Regions from separate parts of the Pantoea sp. RCC30.1 genome, predicted to be linked through region 2. Evidence: predicted binding sites of a transcription regulator. Region 2 holds the regulator's gene; each other region holds the start of a gene.
The links. Region 2 encodes CRP, which controls carbon source genes, mostly activating them, when cyclic AMP is high. Its sites were predicted from a motif close to ATGTGANNNNNNTCACAT; they were not measured.
Positions count from the first base shown of each region.

Region 1: the regulator CRP is predicted to act here: its motif matches at 5,336-5,353, upstream of AC2LB6_RS01215 (maltoporin).
Region 3: the regulator CRP is predicted to act here: its motif matches at 2,918-2,935, upstream of deoC (deoxyribose-phosphate aldolase).
Region 4: the regulator CRP is predicted to act here: its motif matches at 4,947-4,964, upstream of glpT (glycerol-3-phosphate transporter).

Region 1 covers NZ_JBXUHX010000001.1:256,361-264,187, reverse strand. Annotated here, with positions in the region: gene AC2LB6_RS01245 (TetR/AcrR family transcriptional regulator) at 1-21, shown strand, start outside; gene AC2LB6_RS01240 (TetR/AcrR family transcriptional regulator) at 85-666, shown strand; gene AC2LB6_RS01235 (alkene reductase) at 720-1,823, shown strand; gene AC2LB6_RS01230 (SDR family oxidoreductase) at 1,878-2,621, shown strand; gene AC2LB6_RS01225 (COG4705 family protein) at 3,027-3,800, shown strand; gene AC2LB6_RS01220 (LacI family DNA-binding transcriptional regulator) at 4,107-5,177, opposite strand; gene AC2LB6_RS01215 (maltoporin) at 5,443-6,705, shown strand; gene AC2LB6_RS01210 (PTS sugar transporter subunit IIB) at 6,816-7,130, opposite strand; gene AC2LB6_RS01205 (beta-galactosidase) at 7,394-7,827, opposite strand, start outside.
Region 2 covers NZ_JBXUHX010000004.1:196,998-204,824, reverse strand. Annotated here, with positions in the region: gene AC2LB6_RS06130 (YheU family protein) at 1-213, shown strand, start outside; gene AC2LB6_RS06125 (phosphoribulokinase) at 275-1,144, shown strand; gene AC2LB6_RS06120 (OsmC family protein) at 1,410-1,814, opposite strand; gene crp (cAMP-activated global transcriptional regulator CRP) at 2,118-2,750, shown strand; gene AC2LB6_RS06110 (YccS/YhfK family putative transporter) at 2,808-4,883, shown strand; gene argD (bifunctional acetylornithine/succinyldiaminopimelate transaminase) at 4,885-6,105, opposite strand; gene AC2LB6_RS06100 (aminodeoxychorismate/anthranilate synthase component II) at 6,187-6,762, opposite strand; gene AC2LB6_RS06095 (putative adenosine monophosphate-protein transferase Fic) at 6,804-7,397, opposite strand; gene AC2LB6_RS06090 (YhfG family protein) at 7,387-7,557, opposite strand; gene ppiA (peptidylprolyl isomerase A) at 7,657-7,827, opposite strand, start outside.
Region 3 covers NZ_JBXUHX010000005.1:43,379-51,205, reverse strand. Annotated here, with positions in the region: gene osmY (molecular chaperone OsmY) at 1-560, shown strand, start outside; gene AC2LB6_RS06495 (DUF1328 domain-containing protein) at 657-818, shown strand; gene AC2LB6_RS06490 (patatin-like phospholipase family protein) at 1,039-2,091, shown strand; gene AC2LB6_RS06485 (TatD family hydrolase) at 2,088-2,885, shown strand; gene deoC (deoxyribose-phosphate aldolase) at 3,127-3,906, shown strand; gene deoA (thymidine phosphorylase) at 3,969-5,297, shown strand; gene deoB (phosphopentomutase) at 5,393-6,616, shown strand; gene deoD (purine-nucleoside phosphorylase) at 6,643-7,356, shown strand; gene mrdA (penicillin-binding protein 2) at 7,577-7,827, shown strand, end outside.
Region 4 covers NZ_JBXUHX010000003.1:21,838-29,664, forward strand. Annotated here, with positions in the region: gene metE (5-methyltetrahydropteroyltriglutamate--homocysteine S-methyltransferase) at 1-1,820, opposite strand, end outside; gene metR (HTH-type transcriptional regulator MetR) at 1,965-2,891, shown strand; gene AC2LB6_RS04215 (YehS family protein) at 2,975-3,454, shown strand; gene AC2LB6_RS04220 (carboxylate/amino acid/amine transporter) at 3,860-4,717, opposite strand; gene glpT (glycerol-3-phosphate transporter) at 5,092-6,432, shown strand; gene yigL (sugar/pyridoxal phosphate phosphatase YigL) at 6,482-7,282, opposite strand; gene pldB (lysophospholipase L2) at 7,335-7,827, opposite strand, start outside.

The sequences.
Region 1 (7,827 bases), on a different contig from region 2:
CTGCTCCCCATCCGACGCTGACAGCACAAAACAGAAAAGAAGTTACTAGACGACCGGTCAGTTTTTCGTTAAGGTGTGCCAATCATGAAAAAACAAACAACCGATATGCGCCAGCACATCATTGATGTAGCAAGGGCGATTATTACTCACAAAGGCTACAGCGCCGTCGGGATTTCCGAGATTGTCAAAGCGGCCGGTATTCCGAAAGGCTCGTTTTATTACTATTTCCCGTCAAAGGAAGCGTTTGCTGAAGCGTTGCTGAATCACTATTTCAGTCACTATCTGCAGGAAGTTGAGCATCAGTTAGGCGGGACCGGCACGGCAAGAGAGCGACTGATTCGCTATTTCACTTTCTGGAAAACGACTCAGGGTGCAGACCTGCCTGAAAGCAAATGTCTGGTAGTGAAACTGGGCGCAGAAGTCTGCGACCAGTTCGATAATATGCGCCATGTTCTGGCAACCGGCACGCACGATATCGTGCAGAAAATCGCCGCCTGTATCCGATTGGGTCAGGAAGATGGCTCCCTGCCCGCCGTGAAGAATGCGACTGAAACGGCAGAAGAACTCTATCAGCTCTGGCTCGGTGCCTCACTGATGGCAAAAATTCACGATCCTGACAAAGCCTTTGGTCAGGCGATGAACGCAACAACGCGGCTACTTGGGTAGCCGTATTTTTTTACCCATTTACTAGACGACCGGTCAACTATTAAGGGGTTTATATGACTGACAACAGCAGCCGCACCGATTTATTCTCACCCTTTGTAATGGGCAGCCTTGAGCTGGCCAATCGCATTGTCATGGCTCCGGTTACCCGCAGCCGTTACGGTGAAGATGGCGTACCGGATGAACTCCATGCCACTTACTATGCACAACGTGCCGGGGCTGGCCTGATTATTTCTGAAGCCACCAACATCTCTCCGCAGGGACGCGGCTATGCCGCAACGCCCGGGATATGGAGCGAAGAGCAGGTAGCTGGCTGGAAAAAGGTCACCGAGGCAGTCCATGCCGAAGGAGGCAAAATTGTCTGCCAGCTATGGCACGTCGGCCGCTTTTCAAGCGTGGAACTTCAGCCTGGTGGTGAGCGTCCGGTAGCACCCTCTGCCATCAAAGCGGAGGGCCAGACTTATACCGTAAACGGTTTTGTACCGGTTTCGACGCCGCGTGCGCTGGAAACCAGAGAGATCCCAGGCATTATTGAACAGTACAAACGTGCAGCGGAAAATGCCCTGCGTGCAGGATTTGATGGCGTAGAGGTTCACTCAGCCAACAGTTATCTGCTCGATCAGTTCCTGCGGGATTCGACCAATCACCGTACCGATGCCTGGGGTGGCTCCATCGAAAATCGCGCCCGCCTGACGCTTGAAGTCACAGAAGCCATCGTCAATATCTGGGGCAGTGACAAAGTGGGTATCCGCCTTTCTCCGGTCACGCCTGACGCCGGAAATACCCCGCCAGACAGCAACGTCATGGCGATGTACGGCTACCTCATTCAGCAACTTAACCGGTTCAATCTGGCTTATCTGCACTTCGTTGAAGGCGCGACGGCCACCTCCCGCGAGGTGCCTGCCGACGTGGACATGGACGCGCTCAGCGCTCAGTTCGACGGTCCATTCATTGGCAACAACAACTATGACCTTGAAATGGCCATCAGCCGCCGTAACGCGAGGATCATAGATGCGGTTGCCTTTGGGCGCCTGTTTATCTCCAACCCGGACCTGGTGAAACGTCTGCGTTACGGTGCTGAACTGACCATTGCGCCGAAAGAAGCCTATTACGGCGGTGGTGCAAAGGGTTACACCGACTGGCCGGAAGGCACTTTCTGATCACTGTTTTGGCGGGCGCTCGCCCCGCCACGTTTTACCGAAGGAAAAATGACAATGAATTATCTGCAAAACAAAACAGCCATTATTACGGGAGCCTCCTCCGGGATTGGTGCAGCGGCTGCGCTGGAACTTGCCCGTCATGGCGTAAATATTGTGGCCGCCGCGCTGGATAAGAGCGGCCTGGATGAGCTGGTGCGTCAGATAGAAGCGCAAGGAGGGCGCGCTGTCAGCCTGATTACCGATGTGACGCGGCTGGAAGATACCCAGGCGCTGGTGAAGACTGCCTGTGACACGTTCGGCTCGGCAGACATCCTGATTAACAACGCAGGCCTGATGCTTTTCTCAGGCTGGAGTGACATTGCCTGGGAAGAGTGGAACAGGATGATAGACGTCAACATTAAAGGCTACCTGAATGCCATTGCCTCGGTGTTACCCGTTATGCTGAAAAAAAATGATGGGCAGATCCTGAATATGGCGTCGGTTGCGGGCCATCAGGTTGATGCGGGTGCGGGGGTATACAGCGCAACCAAATTCTTTGTCCATGCCATGACCGAATCCATGCGTAAGGATTTAGGCGTCAATAACGGGATACGTGTTAGCACCGTCAGCCCCGGGGTGATTAATACTGGCTGGGCCGATAAAGTCGCCGATCCTCAGGGCCGTAAAGTGGCGCAGGAACTTAATAAAATCGCCATCAGCCCACAGGATGTGGCTAATGCGGTGGTCTATGCCCTCAATCAGCCGCAGAACGTCACTGTCAACGACCTGATCGTCTCTCCCACCCGACAAAACTGGTGATCTTCAGAGGGCAGCGTTGAAGTTACCCTGCCATTCGCCTTGCCCTGATGCTGTTTATCAGGGCACCACTAATCAGGCATGACCCGCGTGCCCTGCTGCTGCACGGTCAGCCATTCTTAACTTACCAAGCTGGCAGGCTATCGCGACTCGCATGGCGTTATCATTAAGAAGAAAACGGAGTCACTAAGAATTTTTTCTTATCTGTTTATCCGAATTACGGCTCGAACGTGACGTTCGTTAAGCAAATATATCATTTAAAATCAGTTACTAAACACCACATTAGTGACTGCAGGCTGTGTCAGGAATCGCTCCTATTGTTTCCCTCAGCTTAATCTTTTCTTAAGATTAATCCTATAACCTCTCCGCTGTCTTAGCCCATATTGGGCTTTTCCGGAGTATCATCCTATGCAAAATAACAACACAGCTCCTCATTCTCTGAGTAAAGTTCCGGCTATTACCGCAGCTTTCTGGTTAACCAAAATCGCTGCGACTACCCTGGGTGAAACCGGTGGCGATGCGGTGACCATGTCGATGAATCTTGGTTACCTGACCGGTACACTGATTTTCGCCATCATCTTTCTGGTGGCGGTAGTGGTGCAGATCAACCGCCACAGCTTTAACAAGTGGATATACTGGTTCACCGTTGTCGCGACAACAACTGTCGGCACAACGATGGCAGATTTTGCCGATCGCTCACTGAACATTGGTTATCTGGGCGGCACCCTGCTGCTGAGCACACTGCTAATCCTCTCGCTCTTCCTCTGGAAAATTACCTGCGGCACAGTCGCGGTGAGTTCGGTGAACAACGCGGTTACCGAGAGTTTTTACTGGGTCACCATCATGTTTTCACAAACGCTGGGCACGGCATTAGGTGACTGGACGGCAGACACTGAAGGGCTGGGCTACGATGGCGGGATCCTGCTGTTTGTTGGCGCGCTGGCTATCATCTGGGCGGTCAGCCGCTTTACGTCACTTTCGCGCACTGCGCTCTTCTGGGCAGCCTTTATCCTGACCCGACCACTGGGTGCCGTTGTCGGCGATTTTCTGGATAAACCCCTTGCTGCAGGCGGACTTGCGCTGAGTCGCTACGGTGCTTCGCTGACGCTGGCTCTGATCATTATCGCTTTACTGGTGGTGCTGCCACAGCGTCCGGCAATGAAAACTGTCGCTGCAAATTAAAAAGCGTCACCGGCAGATTTACCGGCAACGCTCACATTAAAATTCATCAGGGCCGCCAGCGATGGTGGCTTTTTTTATTATCTGAAGCGTCACAGCCCCCAGACGTTAAAATCGGGCTGAACGCTAACAGGATATGATATGACCATCATGTGCGGCAGAAAGTACCTGCAGACTCACGATTCATAACGTCAGTTCACAGACCGCGATTTCATCATCGGCTGATTTCACCGACGTTATGAATAGTTATCCTGATCTCAGCATAGCAGCGGTAGCTTCTTACTCTTTAAAATATGAACCCAGGCAGAGCTACTCCAGTCGACTGGCGATCAGCCGCAGTTGTTCGGCAATTTGCTTTAAATCCCGCTGCTGCTGCCCGGCGCTTCCGGTCGAACTGCGCACCACCAGTTTTGCTGGCAGAATCGAAGAGGAGCGCTGCTCATCCTGCTCGCTGGCTAACAGCAGACGCGCGACCGCCTCTTTGCCCTGCAAATCCAGATCCAGCGACACCGTCGTCAGTGCCGGATGGAAGAAGGCGCTTTCATAGGTGTCATCGTAGCCAATCACCGAAATCTGACCCGGCACCGCCACGCCGCGCTGATGCAACGCACTCAGTACACCCAGCGCCATCTGGTCGTTGCCCACCAGCAGCGCGCTGAAATCCGGCGCTTCCCGCAGCAGTTGCAGCACCCCGCTGTAACCACTCTGCGCATCCCAGTTACCGTGGCTGACGCTGACCGGCTTCAGACGATAACTCTCCAGCGTATCCAGCCAGCTCTTTAACCGCAGATTAGCGGAGACCGACTCCTTTGGCCCGGCCAGCAGCGCGAATTCACGATGCCCCTGCTCATAAAGATATTTGACGCTGGCGCGGGTGCCATCAGCCGGATTAAACGAAACGTTAAACACCGAACTGTAGGGATCGACATCCAGGAAAAGACAGAGGATATCTTCGTTCTCTTGCACGATCTTCTCGGCATCGCTGCTCTCCAGCGGGACGTTAATAATCACCTTGTCCACCCGCTGAGACTTCAGCTCATTGATACAATTCTGCAGACTTTGATTGACGTTCTCATCAATCATAGCGATCAGCACCTGATAATCCGCTGCGTTGGCATAACGCTTAACCGCAGCGGCCACCTGTGATGGCGCATGTAAAGCCAGCGATGTGGTCACCAGACCCAGCGTCGTACTCTGCTTCCCCACCAACTGCTGCGCCAGTCGGTTAGGCACGTAACGCAGGGTCTCAATTGACTGTTCTACCTTGCGCCGCGTTGATTCCGAGACGTTCGCCGACTTATTCAAAACGCGCGAAACCGTCTGATACGACACGCCAGCGTGACGGGCGACATCCTCTAAGGTGGCATTTTTTGATTTCATAATCCGCATCCCTGATGACCGATAACGGAATGGTATCACAGGCGGAAGTTAAGCCAGACTGCTGCAGTCACATTGCGCGAATAAAAAGTAAAAGTAATACCTTCACATAGTCAAATTTGGTGATCTGATTCACTAATCGTTACAAATAGCGCCAATTTATTTGCAGTTCATCACACATTATCCCGATTTTGTTTGTCACTCATCTGACAAAAGGCGTTTACTGCCGCTGTCATGTGAACGTATTACAAAGAAAATTGAGGATAACATGGAAACAAGGTTATGTACTGCTGCTGTGGCGCTTGCTGCGGCCCTGACCTCCCCGACGCTCTATGCCGCTATCGACAACATTGATTTCCATGGCTATCTGCGTGGTGGCGTTGGCGTATCGCAGGATGGCGGTATTGAAGAGTATCAAAAAAACAAGATTGGCCGTCTTGGCAATGAAGCCGACACCTATGGCGAGGTTGAGCTGGGCAGCGAAGTCTACAAAAAGGATGACGTCAGTTTTTACGTCGACACCATGGTCAGCATGTTCTCCGACGGTTCTAATGATAACGAAACCACCTTCGGCGACGATGCGCAGTTTGGTTTGCGTCAGCTCAATCTGCAGATCAAAGGGCTGGTGCCGGGTGATAAGAATGCAGTGATCTGGGGCGGTAAACGTTACTACCAACGTCACGATCTGCACATTATTGATACTAAGTACTGGAATATCTCCGGCTCGGGTGCCGGTATCGAGAACTATACGCTGGGTCCGGGCGCTATCTCCTTTGCCTGGATCCGTGGCGATGCCAATGACGTCGATTACCGCGTCGATGGCGATAACGACGTCAATATCAACTACCTTGATCTTCGCTATGCCGGCTGGAAACCCTGGAGCGGCGCCTGGACTGAGTTTGGTATTGATTACGCTATGCCGAACACCACCAACAAACAGAAAGAATATGGTGGCCTGTATGACGCAGATAATGGCGTTATGGTTACCAGTGAAATCAGTCAGGACGTGTGGGGCGGCTATCAGAAACTGGTCTTCCAGTACGCCAACAAAGGTCTGGCGCAGAACATGATTTCGCAGGGCGGCGGCTGGTATGACATGTGGAACGATACCCAAAACGCCACCGGCTATCGCGTGATCAATACCGGCCTGCTGCCGATTACCGACAAGTTCTCCCTGAATCAGGTCTTTACCTGGGGTTCTGCCGATGATGTCACCGCGCAGACCAGCAAAAGCACCTTGCTGTCGCTGGTGGGTCGTGGTCAGTATCAATTCACGCAGTATGTCCGCGGCATCGGCGAAGTTGGTAGCTTCTGGCAGAAAGATGAGAACAAAGTAGGCAGCGACTATAAACAGGCGGGTCAGAAATATACGCTGGCGCTGGGCCTGGCAGCCGGTCCCGAATTTATGTCACGTCCGGAGCTGCGTCTGTTTGCTTCTTACCTGAATGACTCAGAAGACGGGCACAGCTTCAAAGACAACACCAGTAACAACACCTGGAACTTCGGTGTACAGGTCGAAGCCTGGTGGTAACCGCGCAGTCTCCTCATTGTGATCATTGTTAAGCTCTTATGCAGGGGCTTATTTGGATAACCGGCGACGGTTATCCATTTTTTTTTACTTCATATTTTTACAGCGGCTTTTTATTCCGGCTTAAAGAAACGGGCTTCCAGCAACTGACGCAACTGGTCGGACTGCGTTCCAAAGATCGCATGAACCTCATGCCCCAGAATCACCACGCCAATCGCCCCCGCCTTCTGCAATCCCGCCGTATCCACCGCCTTCAGCGACGTCACCTTCACGCGCAGCCGCGTTAAACAGGCGTCCACCTGCTGAATATTCTCACGCCCGCCAAAGCAGTTCACCAGACGCTCCAGAAGCTCGCTGTCTACCTCAAGCTCTTCCACCGTCAGCGGCTGCCGACTGAAATATTGCTTAAATGATTTCAGACTCACCATGTTGGTCTCCTTCAGATAACAAAAAGGCGGGCTGCTGCCCGCCACTCACGACTGATAAACGAAAACGAGGGGGGATAGGCGCGGGACCGCTCACAGAATATACACTCTTCCTGCATCTACCCTGCAATCAGCCTCTAAAAACCTGCCCTCTATCAAAAGCAAAACCCAGCACTTCCCACAGACAACGCCCAAATCAAAAGCGATGGGGGCATATGCCCCCTGAGCCTGCGATCACCCTGCCATCAAGCGGCATTCAACTAGCGTTACAGGCTTGCGCCTTCAATTAGCATTGCACTCAAAACCCGACATCCCCACGGCCCCAGTGTCAGCGATTCCCCCACACCCGAGCCATCAATCAAATCACTCAGGCCGGCAGGCAACGACACCTGCTGCACCTGCGCCGTAAAATTCTGCACAAACAGAAACGCCTGCTCACCGTCGGTACGGCGCTGAACCACCACGCCAGGGGGCAACTCGCTCTCCAGCGCACGCGGTAACCCAAGCTGCTTAATCAGCGCACCATAAAAATCCCGATGGAACGACAGATCATTACGTGACGCGATATACCAGGCTTTGCCCAGCCCCACTCGATTCACCGTCACTGCCGGTGTTCCGGCATAAAAATCACTCTCGTAACTGGCCAGCGCAGTCGCACCCTCCAGATGAATATGCTCGCAAAGCTCCCGCGCCTGATACG
Region 2 (7,827 bases):
ATTCCCTGGCAACAGGTCTCACCTGAGACCCTTGAAAATCTGATTGAAACCTTTGTGCTGCGCGAAGGCACGGACTATGGCGAACAGGAACGCAGCCTGCTGGACAAGGTGGCTGATGTACGACGCCAGCTGGAAACCGGCGAAGTGGTGCTGGTGTGGTCGGAACTGCATGAATCGGTCAATATCATGCCACGCAAAGAATTTCGTGGCTGATGCACCCGGCACCATTTCATGATAACAATGCTCATCGCCCGACCTCACAGGGAGCTTTTCTATGTCTGCACGTCATCCCATTATCGCGGTGACCGGTTCCAGCGGCGCAGGAACCACCACCACCAGCCTCGCGTTTCGCAAAATCTTTCAGCAGCTCGATCTTCATGCGGCCGAGCTGGAAGGTGACAGCTTTCACCGCTTTACCCGCCCTGAAATGGATATGGCGATTCGTAAGGCGCGCGATTTAGGACGTCATGTCAGCTATTTCGGGCCGGAAGCCAATGACTTTGGCCTGCTGGAACAGAGCTTTAAAGAGTATGGTCAAAGCGGACAGGGCCAGTCGCGTAAATATCTGCACACCTACGATGAAGCAGTGCCGTGGAATCAGGTGCCCGGCACCTTTACGCCCTGGCAGCCGCTGCCGCAGAACACCGACATTCTCTTCTATGAAGGACTGCACGGCGGCGTGGTGACGGCGCAGCACAACGTGGCCGAACAGGTCGATCTGCTGGTGGGCGTGGTACCGATTGTTAACCTGGAGTGGATTCAGAAGCTGGTGCGCGACACTGGCGAGCGCGGTCATTCACGTGAAGCGGTAATGGATTCCGTGGTGCGCTCGATGGAGGATTACATCAACTTCATCACGCCGCAGTTCTCACGCACTCACCTCAACTTTCAGCGCGTCCCGACCGTCGATACCTCAAACCCCTTCGCTGCCCGCGCTATTCCTTCACTGGATGAGAGCTTTGTGGTGATTCACTTTCAGGCGCTGGACGATATCGACCTCCCCTACCTTCTGGCGATGCTTCAGGGTTCGTTTATCTCGCATATCAATACGCTGGTCGTGCCGGGCGGCAAAATGGGGCTGGCGATGGAGTTGATCATGGGGCCTCTGGTGAAGCGGCTGATGGAAGGTAAACGGATAGAGTAAGAGGTCAAAAGGGCCTTTCCAGACTAATGCCAATGCCAATGCCAATGCAGGATGAATCTGACAGCAGCGAAAAAGCTTAACACGCAGGGAACCGGGCCAGAAGAGGAAAGCGTCCCGCGCCAGGGAAGGCGCGGGCCGAGCGGCCAGGGATTGGCTTAAACGACTTTCCGATCTGACCCGGTTTCCTGCGCAGGCACAGTCTTAAAGCAACCTGCATCAGATACTGGAAGTGAAGTTAGCAGGTCGGCAATGACCCTTGCGGCTACTAAAGCTCAATCACTTCATAGCTATGCGTAATCGTCACACCTTTACCCAGCATAATGGCCACAGAGCAATATTTTTCAGCAGAAAGATCCACCGCGCGTGAGACCGCTTTATCCTGGAGCGCTTTACCACTCACGATAAAATGCAGGTTGATGTGCGTAAAGATTCGCGGCGCCTCTTCACGACGTTCTGAGGTCAGTTTTACTTCACAATCAGCCACATCGTTGCGGCCTTTTTGCAGAATTGATACCACATCAATCGCGCTGCATCCGCCAGCCGCCATCAGCACCATCTCCATTGGGCTGGGCGCTTTATCACCCGAATTGCCATCCATCAGTATCTGGTGGCCGGATGAGGATTCTCCGAGGAATGTCAGCCCTTCTACCCATTTCACTCTTGCCTGCATGATTTTTGCTCCGGAATACGCAGTTTTCTCGCAAGAGTACGCTTTCGCCTGGTAAACAGCAATCCAGAGAAATCCACTCTTAGCTGAAGCGAGACAACAGAAGACAGTCGGCAAAAGCTGTGCTACAAACAGTGCTGAAAATATTTTTCGTCACCCGATGGCGAAGCCGGGAAGAATGATGCGCACTGCGCCTGATGCGGCCCGAATAATTTCCTGAAATGGAAACGCTTGAAGCTTTCACCGCCTGACAGGGAAAACTGCCCCCTGTATTTTGGGCACGATTACAACAGAGGATAATAGCGAATGGTTCTCGGCAAACCGCAAACAGACCCTACACTCGAATGGTTCCTGTCCCATTGCCATATTCACAAGTATCCATCCAAAAGTACGCTGATTCACCAAGGTGAAAAAGCAGAAACGCTTTACTACATCGTGAAAGGTTCCGTCGCGGTTCTGATTAAAGATGAAGAAGGCAAAGAGATGATTCTTTCCTACCTGAATCAGGGCGATTTTATTGGTGAGCTTGGCCTCTTCGAAGAAGGCCAGGAGCGCAGCGCCTGGGTACGTGCGAAAAGCGCGTGCGAAGTGGCGGAGATTTCCTACAAGAAATTCCGTCAGCTGATCCAGGTTAACCCCGACATCCTGATGCGACTCTCAGCGCAGATGGCGAGTCGCCTGCAGGTCACGTCTGAAAAAGTGGGTAACCTCGCTTTCCTCGACGTAACCGGACGCATTGCACAGACCCTGCTCAACCTGGCGAAGCAGCCAGATGCCATGACGCATCCCGACGGTATGCAAATTAAAATCACTCGTCAGGAAATTGGCCAGATTGTTGGTTGTTCACGCGAAACCGTGGGCCGTATTTTGAAGATGCTGGAAGATCAGAATCTGATCTCCGCACACGGCAAAACCATCGTCGTTTACGGCACCCGCTAATTCCTGTCACCCACGGCGTGATGGCAACATCACGCCGTTATTGTTTGTGTTGGGCCGATGTGGCGTCGAATCATTTACCATCCTGAAGTTAACTACGCTTTGCGGCAAACGCTGGTGCTCTGTCTGCCGGTAGCGCTGGGCTGGCTAGCTGGCGACCTGCAAAAAGGTCTGCTGTTCTCGTTAGTGCCCGCCTGCTGCAACATCGCCGGTCTGGATACCCCACACAAACGCTTCTTCAAACGCCTGATTGTTGGCGGCAGCCTGTTTGCCCTCGGCAGCTTTCTGATTCAGTGGCTTACCCTGCATGCGATTCCACTGCCGCTGATCCTCTTCGCTATGCCTCTGCTGCTGGGCGTCACCGGTGAAATCAGCCCGCTGCATGGCCGCCTGCTGCCCGGCACCCTTATCGCCGCCATCTTCACCCTCAGCCTGATTGGCCGCATGCCCATCTATGTCACCCCGCTGCTCTATATCGGCGGTACGCTCTGGTATGGGCTGTTCAACTGGTTCTGGTTCTGGCTGTGGAAAGAGCAGCCGATGCGCGAGAGCCTCAGCCTGATCTATCGTGAGCTGGCTAACTACTGCGACGCCAAATATACCCTGCTCACGCAGCTCACCGATCCGGAAAAGGCGCTGCCGCCGCTGCTGGCTCGTCAGCAGAAAGTGGTCGATCTGATCAACACCTGCTATCAGCAGATGCACATGTTGTCGGCAAGCCGCGATCACAGCCATAAGAGGCTGACGCGCGCCTTTCAGGTGGCGTTGGATCTGCAGGAGCATATCTCCGTCAGCCTGCATCGGCCGGAAGAGGTGCAGAAGCTGGTCGAACAGAGCCATGCCGAAGCGGTGATCCGCTGGAACGCCAAAACCATCTCTGCCCGGCTGCGGGTGCTGGCGGATAACATCCTTTATCACCAGCTCCCCGATCGCTTTGCGATGGATAAACAGCTCGGTGCGCTGGAGAAGATCGCCCATCAGCATCCCGACAATCCGGTGGGTAACTTCTGCCTTTACCACTTCAACCGCATTGCGCGTGTCCTGCGCACCCAGAAACCGCTGTATCAACGCGATCTGATGGCGGATCGCCAGCGTCGTCTGCCGCTGTTACCGGCGCTGCGCAGTTATCTCTCGTTTCGCTCGTCGGCACTGCGCACTGCCGGTCGCTTTGCGGTAATGCTGATGCTGGGCAGCGCGCTGGCGCTATTCTTCAACATCCCCAAACCCTACTGGATCCTGATGACCATTATGTTCGTCAGCCAGAACGGCTACAGCGCCACCCGTGTCCGCATCCAGCATAGGGCGCTGGGCACCTTTGCTGGTCTGGTCATCGCGGCCGCGACGCTGCGCATGGCGGTGCCGGAGTCGGTAGTGCTGCTGATCATGCTGGCGATAACCTTTATCAGCTATCGCTTTACCCGCCAGTTCTATGGCTGGTCGATGATTGGATTTACGGTCACGGCGGTTTACTCGCTGCAATTGCTGTCGCTGAACGGCGCGCAGTTCCTGCTGCCGCGACTGATGGATACGCTGATGGGCTGTCTGATTGCCTTTGGCGGGATGCTGTGGCTGTGGCCGCAGTGGCAGAGCGGCTTATTGCGGCAGAATGCCCATGACGCGCTGGAAACCTATCAGGATGCGCTGCGGCTGTTACTGGGCGACGAACAGTCATCGGAGAAACTGGCTTATCAGCGCGTGAAGGTTAATCAGGCGCATAATGCGCTGTTTAACTCACTAAATCAGGCGATGCAGGAACCCGCGTTCAACTCCCGCTACCTGAGTGATATGCGGCTCTGGGTCACGCACAGCCAGTTTATTGTCGAGCATATCAATGCGATAACGATTCTGGCGCGTGAGCACACCATGCTGACGACCGCATTGGCTGAACGCTATCTGCAATCCTGTGAAATCGCGCTGCAGCGATGTCAGCAGCGGCTGGAATATGATGGTGAAAGCTCACAGGTGAATTTGCTGGATGACCTGGAGAATATCAGCGAGGGACCGATCACGGTGGTGGAGCAACATGTACGACGCATTCTCGATCATCTGAGCGTGATGTACACCATTTCATCGCTGGCGTGGAACCAGCGACCACAACATGGCCGCTGGCTAATCAGACGCTTACGTAAAAACTAAGCTAGCCGTTAAGCACTTTGCCGACGGCGGTGGCGAAGCGGCTCATGCCCTCTTCAATGTCGGCCGGTTCGATAATCAGTGACGGGGCAAAACGCATCACGTCGGTTCCGGCTACCAGCACCATCACGCCTTCAGCGGCGGCGGCATTCAGAATGTCGCGCGACCTGCCGGCATGCTGAGGTTTCAGCGCTGCACCAATCAGTAGCCCCTTGCCGCGAATGTCGCTGAACAGATCATACTTCGCATCAATGGCCTTCAGCGCCGTAACAAAATGCTGACGACGCATCCCGACACCCGCCAGCACGTCCGGCGTATTGATAATATCCAGTGCCGTTTCGGCGATGGCGCAGGCCAGCGGATTGCCGCCATAGGTCGTGCCGTGCACGCCCGGCGCCATGATCGAGGCGATCTCGTTGGTGGTCAGCATGGCGCTGACCGGGAAACCGCCGCCCAGCGCTTTGGCTGAGGTCAGAATATCGGGTTGAATGCCATAATGCTCATAGGCGAACAGCTTGCCGCTGCGTCCCATGCCGCTCTGCACTTCATCCAGCACCAGCAGCGCCTGATGCTGATCGCAAAGCTCACGCAGTCCCTGCATAAACTCCTGCGTCGCGGGCACCACGCCGCCCTCACCCTGAATCGGTTCAACCACGATGGCGCAGGTATGATCGTCAATCACCGCTTTCACTGCGTCCAGGTCATTGAACGGCACGTGGACGATATCCGCCGGTTTCGGGCCGAATCCGTCAGAATATTTTGGTTGTCCGCCGACCGTGACGGTAAACAGCGTCCGGCCATGAAAAGCGTTATGGAAGGCGATGATCTTACTTTTGAATGGGCTGTGACGTTTGCAGGCGTAGTAGCGCGCCAGCTTAAACGCGGCTTCGTTGGCTTCGGCACCGGAGTTGGCGAAGAAGACGCGATCAGCAAAGGTGGCCTGGATTAACTTACTGGCGAGACGCAGCGCCGGTTCGTTGGTGAAGACGTTGCTGGTGTGCCACAGCGTCTCGCCCTGGCTTTTCAGCGTCTCCACCAGCGCAGGATGGCAGTGTCCAAGTGCGGTGACAGCGATACCACCCGAGAAATCGATATACTCTTTGCCCTGTTGATCCCATACGCGACTGCCCTTGCCTTTTACCGGCACGAACTGCGCAGGTGCATAAACAGGCAAAATAACGTTATCGAACGTCTCCCGCGTGACCGCAATTTTTTCCGCTGCCATTAGTAACCCCATCTGGATGATTGTCGAGTTGCTTTGAAATAATAATCATAAAATATGCATAAAAAATCAATCAAAGGCAACTTATTGCTCAAGGAAATTGCGCAGCAGCAGATGTCCCTGCTCGCTGAGAATGCTTTCGGGATGGAACTGTACACCTTCCAGCGCCAGGGTTTTATGGCGGAATCCCATAATTTCGTCAGGCTCGCCGTCACGCACCGTCCAGGCAGTCACCTCGAACGCGTCGGGCAAAGAATCTCGCTGCACAATCAGTGAGTGATAGCGTGTCACAGTAAGGGGATTATTGAGATTGCGGAACACGCCCTGGCCGGTGTGCTGAATCGCGGAAGTTTTGCCGTGCATCACCTGACGCGCACGCACCACCTGCGCGCCATACGCCTGCGCAATCGCCTGATGGCCAAGACAGACACCCAGCACGGGCAGCTGCCCCGCGAAGTGCCGGATCGCCGCCAGCGAGATGCCTGACTCCGACGGCGTGCAGGGGCCAGGGGAGATCACCAGATGGGTCAGCGGCAGCGCCGCCATCTGCTCCACAGTGATGGCATCATTGCGCACCACCTGAACCTGCGCGCCCAGCTCGCAGAAATATTGATAAAGATTCCAGGTAAAGGAGTCGTAATTGTCGATAAGCAGCAGCATGACGTATCCAGAATGATAAACCGCGCCGCTATTCTACGCGGTCAGGCCGCCTCACTCACCACTTTCGCAAAGACCTGCTCCAGCGGGGCCAGGTCTCCGGCTACTCCGGCCTGATTAGCGGCTTTCCAGCTTTCAGCATCCGTCTCTTCCCAGTTCAGCAGATAACCGGCATGCAGCGCCAGTTGTTCAAAGAAAATCCGCTGCGCACGACCATTTCCATGGCGGAAAGGATGCAGCATATTGATTTCGCAGTAGTAGTGAGCAAGGCGCTGAATAAACGCATCACGTGGCAGGTCAGCCAGCCCCTTCTCCTCTTCCAGCGCGGCCATCAGGGCGTTGCCTTCTTTTTCGATATATTCGAAATGACAGAACGGCGTCTCATCACGCCAGATATCGATGGTTCGCAGTTCACCGGCCCAGCTGTAGAGATCCTGGAACAGCGTGCGATGGATCTGGCGCAGGTAAGGCAAGCCAGGATTACGGGGACCCAGCTCCAGCGTGGCGGCGCGCGCGGCACTGAAGCTGAGCTCCGCCTTACGCAGCTGCGCGGCGTCATGAATATCGGGCAGGTTTTTCAGCACGTTGTCGTGCTGCCACAGGTAGGGATCCTGGCTGACGGCGGTATTAGAGTCCATATTGCCTCCTCAGTGACGCCAGACGTGCGGCTGCATCATCGCTATTGACGCTGGTTTCATTCGATGAGAAGCCTTCCAGCCGACAGCTGGCCTGATAGCTGGCGCTACGCCGCTGTTGCCACAGGGTGACCTTCTGTTTTTCGGTGAGTTTGTTCGCCATGCCGCCTCCTGCTCAGGTTTTTGCCCTAAGTATAAGAGCAATTTCTGGCTTTGCCGGAGCCGGCAGGCGGTCGCCATCCGCAGATGGCGACGAAAAGCGTTAAGGCAGGACTTTAGCGGAGAGGATAACTACCGGTTTGGACGGAACATTCTGGTAAGGACCCACATCTTTGGTCGGTACCTGAGAAATTTTTTCAACCACATCCTGACCTTTCACAATCTTACCAAATACGGCATAGCCAAAATCGCGCTGTCCGTGGTCGAGGAAGGC
Region 3 (7,827 bases), on a different contig from region 2:
TGATCAGCGGCAGCGCACTGGCTGACGAATCAATGTCGCAGAAAGCGTCACAGACAGCCGACAGCGCGGGTTCAAAAATCGATAGTTCTATGAAAAAAGTCGATGGTTATATGGATGACAGCGGCATCACTGCTAAAGCCAAAGCGGCACTGGTAGATGATGACGCAATTAAAAGCACGGATATCTCGGTAAAAACGCATAGCGGCGTCGTGACCTTAAGCGGCTTCGTCACCTCACAGGATCAGGCTGAAAAGGCTGTGGCTGTGGTGCAGAAAATCGAAGGTGTTAAATCCGTCAGCGACAAACTACACGTCAGAGACAGCAAATCTTCTTCAATGAAAGGTTATGCGGGCGATGCCGCTACGACCAGCGAAATTAAAGCTAAGCTATTAGCGGATGACATTGTTCCGTCGCGCAACGTAAAAGTTGAGACCACCGACGGCGTTGTTCAGCTTTCAGGGCAGGTTGCTAATCAGGCACAGTCAGATCGTGCAGAAAGCATCGCTAAAGCCATTGAAGGCGTGAAAAGCGTTAAGAATGACCTTACGGTTAAGTCTTAAGCTTGCGTGCGGTGCCTCTGGTGGCCGCACGAATAAAAGATACCCATCCGGGGATGAACTAAGCAGTTCGATTTTAAATAGGGTAAGGAGAGGCTTATGTTTCGTTGGGGCATTATTTTTCTGGTGATCGCACTGATCGCTGCAGCGTTAGGTTTTGGCGGTTTAGCGGGCACAGCAGCATGGGCAGCTAAAGTTGTCTTCGTCGTTGGTATTATCCTGTTCCTCATCAGCCTGTTTACCGGCCGTAAAAAGCTTTAGCCGATGAGTTCTGCAGTCTAATGCAACGCAAAGCATAGAGCGGAGACCAGTCATCTGCAGCGACTGACGTGAAGAAATGGACACCTTCACATCGCTGCAAGGTAAGCCAGCTTAGCTGGCCTGCCGGTTAAAGGAATAGATGACTGGTTCTCCGGAATGCTGCCGTAATAAATGGATCGATCCTCCAGCATACCCGGAACCCTTTTTTGAGGTTCGCACAGTGGGTATACGCATTCCCGTCACACTCGGCGCCATTGAACCTCTGGCCCTGACACCGTTTAAATCTCAGAAAATAGCCCTGGTATGTGAAGGCGGCGGTCAGCGTGGCATTTTCACCGCAGGCGTGTTAGACGAATTTCAGCGCGCCCGATTCAATCCTTTTCATCTGATGCTCGGCACCTCTGCCGGTGCGCAAAATCTCTCGGCCTTTGTCTGTGGTCAACCCGGCTATGCCCGTCGTGTCATTACCCGCTACACCACCAGCAAACTCTTTTTTGATCCGCTGCGCTTTGTGCGTGGAGGCAATCTGATTGATCTCGACTGGCTGATCGATATTACCCGCAGTGAATTCCCGCTGGCGATGAGCAGTGCGGAACAGCTGTTCTCCAGCGGTCGCGAATTCTATATGTGCGCCTGCCGCAGCGATGACTACACGCCCGGCTACTTCAATCCCACCGCTGATAATTGGCTGGATCTGATTAAAGCCTCCAGTGCCATTCCCGGCTTTTACCGGCTGGGAGTGAATCTGGAAGGGATCAGCTATCACGATGGCGGCATCAGCGATGCCATTCCGGTGCGTGAAGCCGCCCGACGCGGGGCCGATACGATTGTGGTGATCCGCACCGTGCCGTCGCAGATGTTCTATACCCCGAAATGGTTTAAGCGGATGGAGCGCTGGCTCAGCACCGGCGCGCTGCAGCCGATGATTAACGTGCTGAATAAGCATGAGCAGAGCTATCGGGAAATTCAGCAGTTTATTGAGAATCCACCCGATAATTTGCGCATCATTGAAATCTTCCCGCCGCACGTGCTGGCAAGCAGTGCGTTGGGCAGCAGCATCGCGGCGCTGAATCAGGATTATCATCTGGGACGACGCTGTGGTCGCTATTTCCTTGCCACGCTGGGCCAGTGGCTGAGCGATGCAGAACCGATGATCTCAGCGCGTATCGTTATGCCGCCTGCACCGGTCGCCAATGCGCCGGATACCCGACTGATCATCACACCGCCACTGGCGGACAATGATGCGGATTACGACAAAGGATCGCTGGCATGAAGTTTATCGACACGCATTGTCACTTCGACTTTCCGCCGTTCGAAGGAGACATTGCCGCCAGCCTGGCCCGCGCCGCGGAGGCGGGCGTAGAGAAGATTATCGTTCCGGCGATCGATGCCAGCCGCTTTGAGCGGGTCTGCGCGCTGGCTGCAGCGCATCCGCCACTTTATGCCGCGCTGGGCCTGCATCCGATTGTTATCGAAAATCATCAGGACGCCCATCTCGACCAGCTGGAAATCTTACTGCAACAGCGGCCGCGTAAGCTGGTGGCGATCGGCGAGATCGGGCTGGATCTCTATCGCGACGATCCGCAGTTTGATAAGCAGCAGCGCTTTCTCGATGCGCAGCTTAAGCTGGCAAAGCGTTATGCGTTGCCGGTGATCCTGCATTCGCGCCGGACCCATGACAAGCTGGCGCAGATTCTGCGTCGTCACGATCTGCCGCGCCGTGGCGTGGTGCACGGTTTCGCTGGCAGCCTGCAACAGGCACAAACCTTTATTAAGCTGGGTTATGCGATTGGCATTGGCGGGACCATAACCTATGAACGCGCCAGCAAGACCCGTCAGACCGTGGCGCAACTGCCGCTCTCTTCGCTGCTGCTGGAAACCGATGCACCCGATATGCCACTGCAGGGTTTTCAGGGCCAGCCAAACCGGCCGGAGCGGGCGCATCAGGTGTGGGAAGTGCTCTGCAGCCTGCGGGAAGAGTCACCTGAAGACATTGCCGATGCGCTGTGGCAAAACAGTCAGAAGCTGTTTCAGCTTGATCCCGCTTTCCCGCCGCTGCGCAGCTGACCCGCCTCCCGCTCTGCACCCCTTGCAGTAAAATGTGATAATAGTAACATCGCAGCATCTGGCGTATAATCGGCATCAGCTAGTGCAACTTGAGATTTTAGTCACATTATATGTGGCATGATTGCACTAATTTCTTATTTCTATGTGACTGCTGGCACATATCAGGCCGCTTCAGAGTGTTATTATTATAACATTCCGCCGGCAAGCCGGTGGGTTGCACCCCGATCCTTTGGAGAGCCTCATGACCGATATCAAACACCTTGCCCTGCGCGCCCTGAAACTGATGGATTTAACTACCCTGAATGACGACGACACCGATGCAAAAGTGATCGACCTTTGTCATCAGGCTAAATCCCCGGCAGGCAACACCGCGGCAATCTGTATCTATCCGCGTTTTATTCCGATTGCGCGCAAAACGCTGCGCGAGCAGGGTACCCCGGAGATCCGCATCGCCACGGTGACTAACTTCCCGCACGGCAATGACGACATCGACATTGCACTGGCAGAAACCCGCGCTGCTATCGCCTACGGTGCCGATGAAGTGGACGTTGTGTTCCCGTACCGCGCGCTGATCGCCGGTAACAGCCAGGTGGGTTTCGATCTGGTGAAAGCCTGTAAAACCGCCTGTGCAGAAGCGGACGTGCTGCTGAAAGTGATCATCGAAACCGGTGAGCTGAAGCAGGAAGCGCTGATCCGTCAGGCCTCTGAAATTGCCATCGATGCCGGTGCCGACTTCATCAAAACCTCCACCGGTAAAGTGCCGGTTAACGCCACGCCAGAAGTGGCGCAGATCATGATGAACGTGATCCGTGATAAAGGCGTCAGCAAGGAAGTTGGTTTTAAACCTGCGGGCGGCGTACGCACCGCAGAAGATGCCGCGATCTATCTGCAAATGGCAGAAGATACGCTGGGTGCCGACTGGGCCGATGCGCGCCATTTCCGCTTTGGTGCCTCAAGCCTGCTGGCGAGCCTGCTAAACACTCTGGGTCATGACAGCGACACCAGCAAAGCGGGTTACTGATCCCTCAGGCGGTCGCTGACCGCCTGTTATCCATTCTGTTTTCCCTGAACCAGGGGGCTACCTTGTTCCTGCCACAAGAAATTATTCGCAAAAAACGTGACGGTCATGCGCTGAATGAAGAGGAGATTCGCTTTTTCATCAATGGTGTGCGTGATAACACCGTCTCGGAAGGTCAGATCGCCGCGCTGGCGATGACCATCTATTTCCACGACATGTCGCTGCCAGAGCGGGTCGCGCTGACCATGGCGATGCGTGATTCCGGTACGGTGCTTAACTGGAAATCACTCAACCTTAACGGGCCGGTAGTGGATAAGCACTCGACCGGCGGCGTCGGCGATGTAACGTCGCTGATGTTAGGGCCGATGGTCGCCGCCTGCGGTGGATATGTGCCGATGATCTCCGGGCGTGGCCTGGGCCATACCGGCGGTACGCTGGATAAACTGGAAGCGATTCCGGGCTTCGATATATTCCCCAACGATGACCGCTTCCGCGAAATCATTAAGCAGGTCGGTGTGGCCATCATCGGCCAGACCAGCTCACTCGCGCCGGCGGATAAGCGTTTCTACGCCACGCGAGACATCACGGCTACCGTCGATTCCATTCCGCTGATCACCGCCTCGATTCTGGCGAAGAAGCTGGCAGAAGGGCTGGATGCGCTGGTAATGGATGTCAAAGTCGGCTCCGGTGCATTTATGCCAACTTATGAAGCCTCAGAAAGTCTGGCGCAGTCGATTGTGGGCGTCGCCAATGGCGCAGGCTGTCAGACCACCGCGCTGCTGACGGACATGAATCAGGTTCTCGCCTCCTCAGCCGGTAATGCGCTGGAAGTGCGTGAAGCCGTTCGCTTCCTCACCGGCGAGCAGCGTAATCCGCGCCTGCTGGAAGTGACGCTGGCGCTCTGCAGCGAAATGCTGATCTCCGGCAAACTGGCTGCCAGCGACACCGAAGCGCGTCAGAAGCTGATGACAGTGCTGGATAACGGCAAGGCCGCCGAGGTGTTTGGTCGCATGGTCGCTGCCCAGCAGGGACCGGCTGATTTCGTCGAACGCTACGACACTTATCTGCCCGCGCCATTGCTTAGCAAACCGGTCTATGCCGACAATTCTGGCATCGTCAGCAGTATGGATACCCGAGCGCTGGGTCTGGCGGTCGTGGCGATGGGCGGCGGACGTCAGCGCGCCAGCGACAGCATCGATTACAGCGTCGGCTTCAGCGAGATGATCACCCTGGGCGAACGTGCCGATGCGCAGCGCCCGCTGGCGATGATTCACGCCAGCAGCGAAGACAAATGGCAGCAGGCCGCCGCTGCGGTCAAAGCCGCGCTGGTGCTCGGTGATTCCGCGCCAGCTGAGACGCCAGTTGTCTATCGCCGTGTGAGCGATATCAGCTAACTGACCCGTAACCCGTGCCAGCCGTGATGCATTCGGGTATACTGATCTGATCGCTTTTTTTTGACTTGTCACGCGCCAATGCGCAGGAGACTTGCATGAAACGTGCTTTTATTATGGTGCTCGATTCCTTTGGAATTGGCTCCAGTAAAGATGCCGATAAATTCGGTGACGTGGGTTCAGATACCTTAGGTCATATCGCCGAAGCCTGTTTTAAAGGTGAAGCAGACAAGGGACGTAAAGGTCCTTTGCATCTGCCTAATCTCACCGCACTGGGTCTGGGCAAAGCCGCTGAGCTGTCGACCGGCCGCTTCCCGCTGGGTCTGGATCCTGAAGCGAAGATCACTGGCGCGTACGCTTACGCCAGTGAGCTTTCGTCAGGTAAAGATACGCCATCAGGCCACTGGGAAATTGCCGGTGTACCAGTACTGTTTGACTGGGGCTACTTCAGCGACAAAGAGAATAGCTTCCCGCAGGAACTGCTGGACAAGCTGGTTGAGCGTGCAGACCTGCCGGGCTATCTCGGTAACTGCCACTCTTCAGGTACGGTGATCCTCGACCAACTGGGCGAAGAGCACATGAAAACCGGCAAGCCGATTTTCTATACCTCTGCGGACTCCGTATTCCAGATCGCCTGTCACGAAGAGACCTTTGGTCTTGATCGTCTCTACGCGCTGTGCGAAATCGCCCGTGAAGAGTTGACCGAAGGTGGCTACAACATTGGTCGCGTTATCGCCCGTCCGTTTGTGGGTGACAAAGCGGGTCAGTTCGAGCGTACCGGCAACCGCCACGACCTTGCGGTCGAGCCGCCATCCGCCACCATGCTGAAAAAGCTGGTGGATGAGAAGGGGGGTCATGTGATCTCTGTGGGTAAAATCGCTGATATCTATGCTGAGCAGGGCATTACCAAAAAGGTTAAAGCGACCGGTCTGGATGCGCTGTTTGATGCGACGATTCAGGAGATGAAAATCGCGCCGGATCAGGCGATTGTTTTCACCAACTTCGTTGATTTCGACTCAACGTGGGGACATCGTCGTGATGTAGCCGGTTATGCTGGCGGGCTGGAGCTGTTTGACCGCCGTCTGCCTGAGCTGATGGAGCTGGTTGGCGAAGATGACATTCTGATCCTGACTGCTGATCACGGTTGTGACCCGACCTGGCAGGGCACCGAACACACGCGTGAGCACATTCCGATTCTGATCTACGGACCGAAAGTGGAGCCGGGTTCACTGGGATACCGCGAGACTTTCGCTGACATTGGTCAGACAATTGCACATTACTTTGGCCTGTCCGAGATGGATTATGGCAAGAACATGCTGTAAATCAGCAATTTAATAAGGATTAAACAATGGCAACCCCGCATATTAATGCTGAAATGGGCGATTTTGCAGACGTCGTACTGATGCCTGGCGATCCGCTGCGTGCAAAACACATCGCAGAAACCTTCCTGGAAAACGCGGTTGAAGTGAACAACGTGCGCGGCATGCTGGGCTACACCGGTACCTACAAAGGCCGCAAAGTCTCTGTAATGGGTCATGGAATGGGTATCCCTTCCTGCTCCATCTACACTAAAGAGCTGATCACGGACTTCGGCGTTAAAAAGATCATCCGTGTAGGCTCCTGTGGTGCCGTGCGTGCCGACGTAAAACTGCGTGATATCGTGATTGGTATGGGTGCCTGCACCGATTCCAAAGTGAACCGTATGCGTTTTAAAGATCACGACTTCGCTGCGATTGCTGACTTCGACATGGTGCGTAACGCGGTTGATGCGGCGAAAAACCTGGGCGTTGAAGCGCGCGTAGGTAACATCTTCTCTGCCGATCTCTTCTACACCCCGGATCCGCAGATGTTCGACGTGATGGAAAAATATGGCATTCTCGGCGTTGAGATGGAAGCCGCTGGTATCTACGGTGTGGCCGCTGAGTTCGGGGCGAAAGCGCTGACAATCTGTACGGTTTCCGACCACATCCGTACGCACGAGCAGACTACTGCTGCTGAGCGTCAGACAACCTTCAACGACATGATTAAGATTGCGCTGGAGTCTGTCCTGCTGGGTGATTAATCCGCGCGGCGGGTGCAGTATCCGCCCGCTGCCCGATCCCCTGTTCAGATCCTCCCCCACCGGAGGATCTGATTTTCCCGCCTCGCCGTCCCGGTAACATTCACATCAAATGACACACTTTTGCTGAGGCTTGTGCATCTTCGCGCTGGCACCTCTGCGATCCCGCTTTATCATAGTGCGCAATAACAGATAATAATTAATCGCCTGATAATGCCCCCTGATGAACTTTCGTAACTTCGAAGCTGAAGAGAAGCTGTTTGCCCGCCGCGCCGCAATAGCCTTTGTTCTGGTCTGTATCTGTTTCACCATTCTTGGCGTAAACCTTTATCGCCTGCAGGTGCGCGACCATAGCTACTACCAGACGCGTTCCAACCAGAACGACATCAAGATGATTCCCATCGCCCCGACGCGCGGGCTGATTTATGACCGCAACGGCATCCCGCTGGTGCGCAATGTCAGCTGGTACGCCAT
Region 4 (7,827 bases), on a different contig from region 2:
CCTTCGCGCAGTGCCGGCTCATCAATCTGAATGATCCCGATTCCCGCCTTCTCCAGGTCTTCCACTTCATCACGTAGCGCCAGCGCGATCTGCTTCGCGATGGTTTCACGTGACACATCTTCACGCGGGAATGACCAGCAGAGAATCGTCACCGGACCGGTCAGCATTCCTTTTACCGGCTTATCCGTCAGCGACTGGGCATAACGGGCCCACTCAACGGTGATCGCTTCAGGACGACTGATATCGCCGATGATGACGGGCGGTTTCACACAGCGTGAACCGTAGCTCTGAACCCAGCCATTCTGGGTGAAGACAAATCCGTCCAGATGCTCGCCGAAGTACTCAACCATGTCGTTACGTTCCGCTTCACCGTGCACCAGCACATCCAGTCCCAGCCGCTCCTGCTCGGTAATCGCCTGTTTAATGTGCTCCGCTATGCCAGTGCGGTAATGGTTGCTGTCGAGACGGCCCTGCTTAAAGTCGAGGCGCAGGCCGCGAATTTCCGTGGTCTGCGGAAAAGAACCGATGGTCGTGGTGGGCCAGGCCGGCAGATTGAAACGCTGACGCTGCAGAACTGCCCTTACCGGATAAGCGCTCAGACGTTCACTGTGCTGCGGCGTGATGGCCTCCAGACGCTGGCCCACCACCGCATTGTGCACGCGGCGGGAGTGAGCACGGGCGCGCACCGGTGCGCTCCAGGCGTCCAGCGACCTCGCATCATTCTTGTTCAGTGCCTGACTCAGCAGCGAGAGCTCAGCACATTTCTGCAACGCAAAGGCAAACCAGCTTTTGACTTCATCATCAAGACGGGTCTCGACGCTCAGATCGATCGGACTGTGCAGCAGGGAGCAGGAAGAGCCGATCCACACCTGCTCACGCTCTTTGATCAGCGGTTTCAGACGGCTGAACCAGCGGCTTAGATCGGCTCGCCAGACGTTACGTCCGTTAATTACACCCAGCGACAGCAGCCAGCTGGCGGGCAGTTGCTGATTCAGTTGCTGAATATCATCGCGGCCATGAACCAGATCGACATGCAGGCCCTGCACGGGCAGCGCATGAATCACATCAATGTTCTGGCCGATGCTGTCAAAATAGGTGGTCAGCAGCAGCCTGCAGTGGCCCTGCAGTGTGTCATACGCTGGCTGGAAGGCTTCGCGCCACGCCTGCGGCAGCTCCAGCGCCAGGGCGGGTTCATCAATCTGTACCCATTCGATACCGCGCTTTGCCAGTTCCGCCAGCACCTGCTGATAGACCGGCAAAATCGCCTCCAGCAGCGACAGACGTTCAAACGGCTCGCCTTTGACTTTACCCAGCCACAGATACGTCACCGGCCCGAGCAGCACCGGCTTGATGTTATGGCCCAGCGCCAGTGCCTCATCAACCTCGTCCAGCAGTTGAGTCCAGGTCAGTTTAAATGTCTGGCCCTGGGTAAATTCCGGCACGATGTAGTGATAGTTGGTGTTAAACCATTTGGTCATTTCTGCCGCCGCCGCAGGCTCGCCGGTCGGCGCACGCCCGCGCCCCACGCGAAACAGCGTATCCAAATCAACGGTGTCCTCTTTGTTCTGATGACGAGCAGGCACGTTGCCCAGCAGCAGGCTGGTGGTCAGCACATGATCATACCAGGCGAAATCACCAACCGGCAGCAGATCAACGCCCGCCTCTTTCTGTTGTTGCCAGTGTCGCGCACGCAGCTCGCGGCCCGTCGCCAGTAACGCCTGTTGTGTGCTGTCGCCCGCCCAGTAACTCTCCAGTGCTTTTTTCAGTTCACGGCGCAGGCCAATTCGGGGAAAGCCGAGGGTATGGTTCAGGATAGTCATGTGCTGTTCTCCAGATAATCTTTCACTTTGGCTGAAATGGGCAGCCAAAGATGTTTAGCCGTCCAGATGTTTACACTGCTATACTCTGCGGGTACTGTATGTTGCTCAAGCGCAATATGTTCATTTTCGATGTGAAGGACTCTCATGATCGAACTCAAGCACCTGCGGACGCTTCAGGCTCTGCGTAATACGGGATCGCTGGCGGCGGCGGCGGCCCAGCTTCATCAGACGCAATCGGCGTTATCTCACCAGTTCAGCGATCTGGAGCAGCGGCTGGGATTCCGCCTGTTCGTCCGTAAAAGTCAGCCACTGCGTTTTACACCGCAGGGCGATATTCTGCTGCAGCTGGCAGAGCAGGTGCTGCCGCAGATTCAGCAGGCTTTGCAGGCCTGCCATGAACCACATCAGACCACGCTGCGGGTAGCGATTGAGTGTCATAGCTGCATTCAGTGGCTGACTCCCGCGCTGGATAAATTCCGTCAGAGCTGGCCGCAGGTGGTGATGGATTTCAAATCGGGCGTGACCTTTGATCCCCAACCCGCCCTGCAACAGGGTGAGCTGGATGTGGTGCTGACCTCCGATATTCTTGCGCGCTCTGGCCTGTTCTACTCACCGATGTTTGATTATGAAGTCCGGCTGGTGCTGGCGACGGATCACCCGCTGGCGCAGGTTGAGCAGATCTCGCCGGAAGATTTAGCCGATGAAGTGTTGATGATCTATCCGGTACAGCGTCAGCGTCTGGATATCTGGCGTCACTTCCTGCAGCCCGCTGGCGTCAGTCCGGCCCTGAAAAGTGTGGATAACACCCTGCTGATGATTCAGATGGTGTCGGCGCGGATGGGGATTGCGGCACTGCCGCACTGGGTGGTGGAGAGTTTTGAGAAGCAGGGTCTGGTCGTCACGCGCACGTTGGGTGATGGGCTCTGGAGCCGTCTTTATGCCGCCGTGCGCGAAGGGGAACAGCGTCAGCCGGTGCTGGAAGCCTTTATCCGCTTTGCCCGTCAGCATGCCTGTGAGCATCTGCCGTTTGTGCGAGACGCCGCGTTGCCCGGTGCGGTGTTACAGCGGTAAGTCAGCAGGCACAAACCTGCGCGAGAGCGGGTAAAATCCCCTATAATGCGCAGCCTGTAGACTGACCATGAGAAGATCTCACCATGACTAACAATGATATTCTGCGCAGCGTGCGCTACATGCTCAACCTGAGCGATGCCAAAATGGTGGAGATTTTTGCGCTGGCGCAATGTGACGTGCCGCTGGCGGATATTCAGGCGTGGCTGAAAAAAGATGACGATGCCGCGTTCCGTCCCTGCCCCGATGTGCTGATGGGTTATTTCCTGAATGGCCTGATCTTTTACCGTCGCGGCAAAAGCGAAGATGCACCTGCGCCATCGATTGAGCGCAAGATGACTAACAACATCTTCATGAGAAAGCTGCGCATCGCTTTTGATCTGAAAACCACCGACATCCCTGATGTCCTGAAGCGCGTGAATTTTACCGTTTCGCAGGCCGAAATTGGCGCGATTTTTCGCAAGCCTGATCATAAGAACTATCGCGAGTGTGGCGACCAGATTCTGCGCAACTTCCTGAAAGGGCTGGCGATGATTCAGCGTCCTAAGAGTGAAAAGCCTGCTTAACGTCTGTTGCTGATCGCTTCGGATACCTGCGTGGTCAGAAGTGGCGCATCTGATCGCAAAGAAAGCCTGCATCCATGCAGCACGGCCTCGCCATCCCTGGCTCGGACGCTTTGCTCCTCAGTTGCGCCACCTCTTCCCTCAAGCTTCTACATGGCTTTTAAAATGGCAGCGCCTGGCTGACACGAAGGAGGGAACGCGGGTCACGGAGTAAAGCGTCCGTCGCAGGGATGCGACGGCCGAGGCTACAGGGACGTATTTACGCCGTCTTTGCGGAGCTGACCCACTTTCCCGAGTGGAACGCACGACATCCACCACAGGGAGGTGAGATTCCTTCGCGATCGGACGCGCCAGCCCTGAAGGCCGCACTCATGCAACAGCCGCTATTGATAGCCTGACACCTGATCATTAGTCACCGCGCCCCACCACCCACCGCTTATGCACCCACAGCGAGGCGAGGATCACCAGCGCGCCCGCAATAAAACTCGGCCAGTGCGGCTTCTCCTGCCAGATAGCAAGGTTCACCAGCAGCCCGGCAGGGACGTGCATGTTATTCATAATGCCCAGCGTACCGGCATCGACCTGCGTAGCACCGTAATTCCACATAAAATAGCCAAGACCGGAAGCGGCGACGCCCAGCCAGACCAGAATGCCCCACTGCAATGAAGTAGTCGGCAACTTCTGCGGATTGCCCCAGGCACACCAGGCGATCACCGCAATTAACACCGCCCCCAGATAGAACCAGGAGAAGGCCGTATGCTGCGGCATGGGTCGGGTCTCCTGCAGACGCTTATAACCCACCATTCCCGCCGCAAAGCAGATGTTTGCGAGTTGCACTAACAGCAGACCAAACCAGAAATGATCGCTGACTTTGTCATAGCGAATAATGGCCGCGCCTGCCACCGCCAGCAGCGCACTGAAGATATAGCCGATGCGCAGTGGACGACGGCTGATCAGATCGTAAATCAGCGTCACATAGAGCGGCGTCATCACCGTAAACAGCAGGAATTCCGACACGCTAAGATAAAGATAGGCTTCAAAACTCAGCAGATACATCACCCCCAGCTGGAGCATCCCAACCAGCATGTAAAGCAACAGCGTTGAAGGGCGATGGCCACGCCAGCGCAGGAAAGGTAAAAATACCAGCGCAGCCAGCGCCAGTCGCATCAATACAGAAAACCAGCTGTCCACCTGCCCGGCAAGATATTCGCCAATCAGACTGAACGAGAAGGCCCACAGGATGGTGGTAATAATCAATAAAAACACGGCGACAACCCCGAAATTAACAGGCCGTCAGTGTAAACAATGTGCGGCAATCAGGCTGTGAAATCTGGTTGACATTTGATTACAAAACAGGCGATCAGAATATCCATCGGAAAAGGACTTTCGCCTACTAACACAACTGTCTGCAGAAAGATCTTTCAGCCAGATAAAATGCGCGAAATGATCCATCACATGATCACTTCCGCTCTAAACTGTAATAAAAGTGTAACAAATGTGTCATTCATCACAGTAACGTTGCGCAACTAACACTATTCTTTGCGCGAAATGGAACATTGTGCGTCCATTTTATTCTGCTCTTTTCCTGCCCCAACCTGCTGGGAATTAAAAACCATAATGTGCCCTGGAGGGCCTCACTGATGCTGAGCATTTTTAAACCTGCACCACGTCAGCCGCAGGTGGCGGAGGATCACGTTGATCCGCTCTACCGTCGTCTGCGCTGGCAAATTTTCATCGGGATCTTCTTTGGTTACGCCGCCTACTATCTGGTCAGAAAAAACTTCGCACTCGCTATGCCTTATCTGGTGGAGCAGGGTTTTTCACGTGGCGATCTCGGTTTTGCGCTGTCCGGCATCTCCATTGCCTACGGCTTTTCAAAATTCATCATGGGCTCGGTTTCCGACCGCTCTAATCCACGCGTCTTCTTACCGGCCGGCCTGATTCTGGCTGCAGCAGTGATGCTGATCATGGGATTCGTTCCCTGGGCGACCTCCAGTATCATGGTGATGTTTGTGCTGCTGTTTGTCTGCGGCTGGTTCCAGGGCATGGGCTGGCCACCTTGTGGTCGCACTATGGTTCACTGGTGGTCGCAGAAGGAACGCGGCAGGATCGTTTCGGTCTGGAACTGTGCGCATAACGTGGGCGGTGGTATTCCGCCTCTGCTGTTCCTGCTCGGCATGGCGTGGTTCAACGACTGGAAAGCGGCACTCTACATGCCCGCGTTTGGTGCTATTGCCATTGCGATTCTGGCCTTTGCGCTGATGCGCGATACACCACAATCCTGCGGTCTGCCGCCGATTGAAGAGTATAAAAATGACTATCCACCCGATTACGATGCCAGCCACGAAGAGGAGCTGACGGCAAAACAGATCTTCATGAAGTATGTGTTGCCGAACAAACTGTTGTGGTACATCGCGCTGGCTAACGTGTTTGTTTATCTGTTGCGTTACGGCATCCTCGACTGGTCGCCAACTTATCTCAGAGAGGTCAAACACTTCACGCTGGATAAATCGTCGTGGGCCTACTTCCTGTATGAATATGCGGGGATTCCGGGAACGCTGCTGTGTGGCTGGATGTCGGACAAAGTGTTCCGCGGTAATCGCGGTGCGACCGGGGTGTTCTTTATGACGCTGGTGACCATTGCGACCGTGATTTACTGGCTCAACCCGGCGGGCAATCCTGGCGTCGACATGGCCTGCATGATCGTGATTGGCTTCCTGATCTATGGCCCGGTGATGCTGATTGGTCTGCACGCGCTGGAACTGGCACCGAAAAAAGCGGCGGGAACGGCGGCGGGCTTCACGGGCCTCTTCGGCTACCTCGGAGGATCGGTGGCGGCCAGCGCCATTGTCGGTTACACCGTCGATTATTTCGGCTGGGACGGCGGCTTCATGGTGATGATTGCTGGCTGTGTGCTGGCGGTTATCCTGCTGTTACTGACTATGGTCAGCGAACACAAACACAAAAAGACCCTCGCCTGACGGCAATAAAAAAAGGGCCGGATAACCGGCCCTTTTACATGCTGAAGTCTTAAGCCAGATAGAGCGTGTGCAGCGTTTGCGGTACCGCATCATCGGCATTCGAACCAATCACATCCAGCTCTGGCAGCGTATCTTTCAACCGCTGATGGGCGTTCTGCATGATATAGCCCTTACCCGCCATGCTCAGCATCTCCACGTCATTCATGCCGTCGCCAAAGGCGATACAGCTTTTCAGCGTGTGGCCCAGCGTCTTCGCGACCGCCTCCAGCGCATGCCCTTTCGACACGCCGCCCGCCATCACTTCCAGACAGGTCGGCAGCGAGAAACTGACGTTAACCCGATCGCCCCAGCGTGCTTCAATCGCCTGCTCCATCGGGATCAGATGCTCGGGATCTTCGCAGGTGAAGAAGACCTTGCTGATGTTATCGGTTGGCAGCAGGCCCGGCTCATAGACCTGATAGTTGAAGACCGACTCGCGGAAATAGTCCTGTTCAGCCGGGCTTGAACGGCTGACAAACCACTCATCGTCGCGGTAAACGTGCGTCAGAATATTGCTGTGATGATATTGCAGGCCAAACAGATCGCTGGCGATATCCTCATCCAGATTATGACTGAACACCAGTTCGCCCTCTGCGTTGTGCACGCGTGCGCCGTTTGAAGTGATCATATAGGCCGGAATCGCCAGGCTGTCGCGCATCTGTCCGACATCGATATGATGACGGCCGGTGGCAAAAACGAAGTGAATATCCTTCGCAACCAGCTGCTGCAGCGTTTCACGCGCAAAAGGGGTCAGACGATGTTCGGGGGAAAGCAGCGTGCCATCCAGATCGGATGCAACGATGTGATACATGAAAACCTCGGGTATCTGGTTCTGCCGGTTTAAACCGGTCGGATAAATAACGTCAGTGGTGCGATGAAAAGAAGTCGACCACTGCATTGAGTGCTTCGGCGCGCATCTCATCCTTTTCGAACAGAATTTCATGACGCGCACCCTCGATCACCCGTGGCTTATTGCCCTCACACGGATGACCCGCCGCCGCCATCGCGGCACAAAACAGGTCCTGTGAACGATTGTCGACCACCCGATCATCGCTGGCCTGTAACAGCAGCAGTGGCGTGGTGATTTTATCGACCTGACTGATGATGTTGCGACCCGCATGGATGCCTTCACGCACCCAATGGTAGGTTGGCCCGCCCACGCGAATCGCCGGATCGTCCGCATAAAAACGCAGGTTTCGCCGGTAACGCTCGGTGCTGTGCGTCAGCCGGTTAATGCCAAACGGATGTGCGCGCCAGCGTCCTGTGCCCAGCGCATAGCCATCACGCATGGCCGGACGTTTCTCCGCCCAGTCCAAAATGCGGTGGGCCAGAAATGAGGGCAGCGGCAAGGCGATG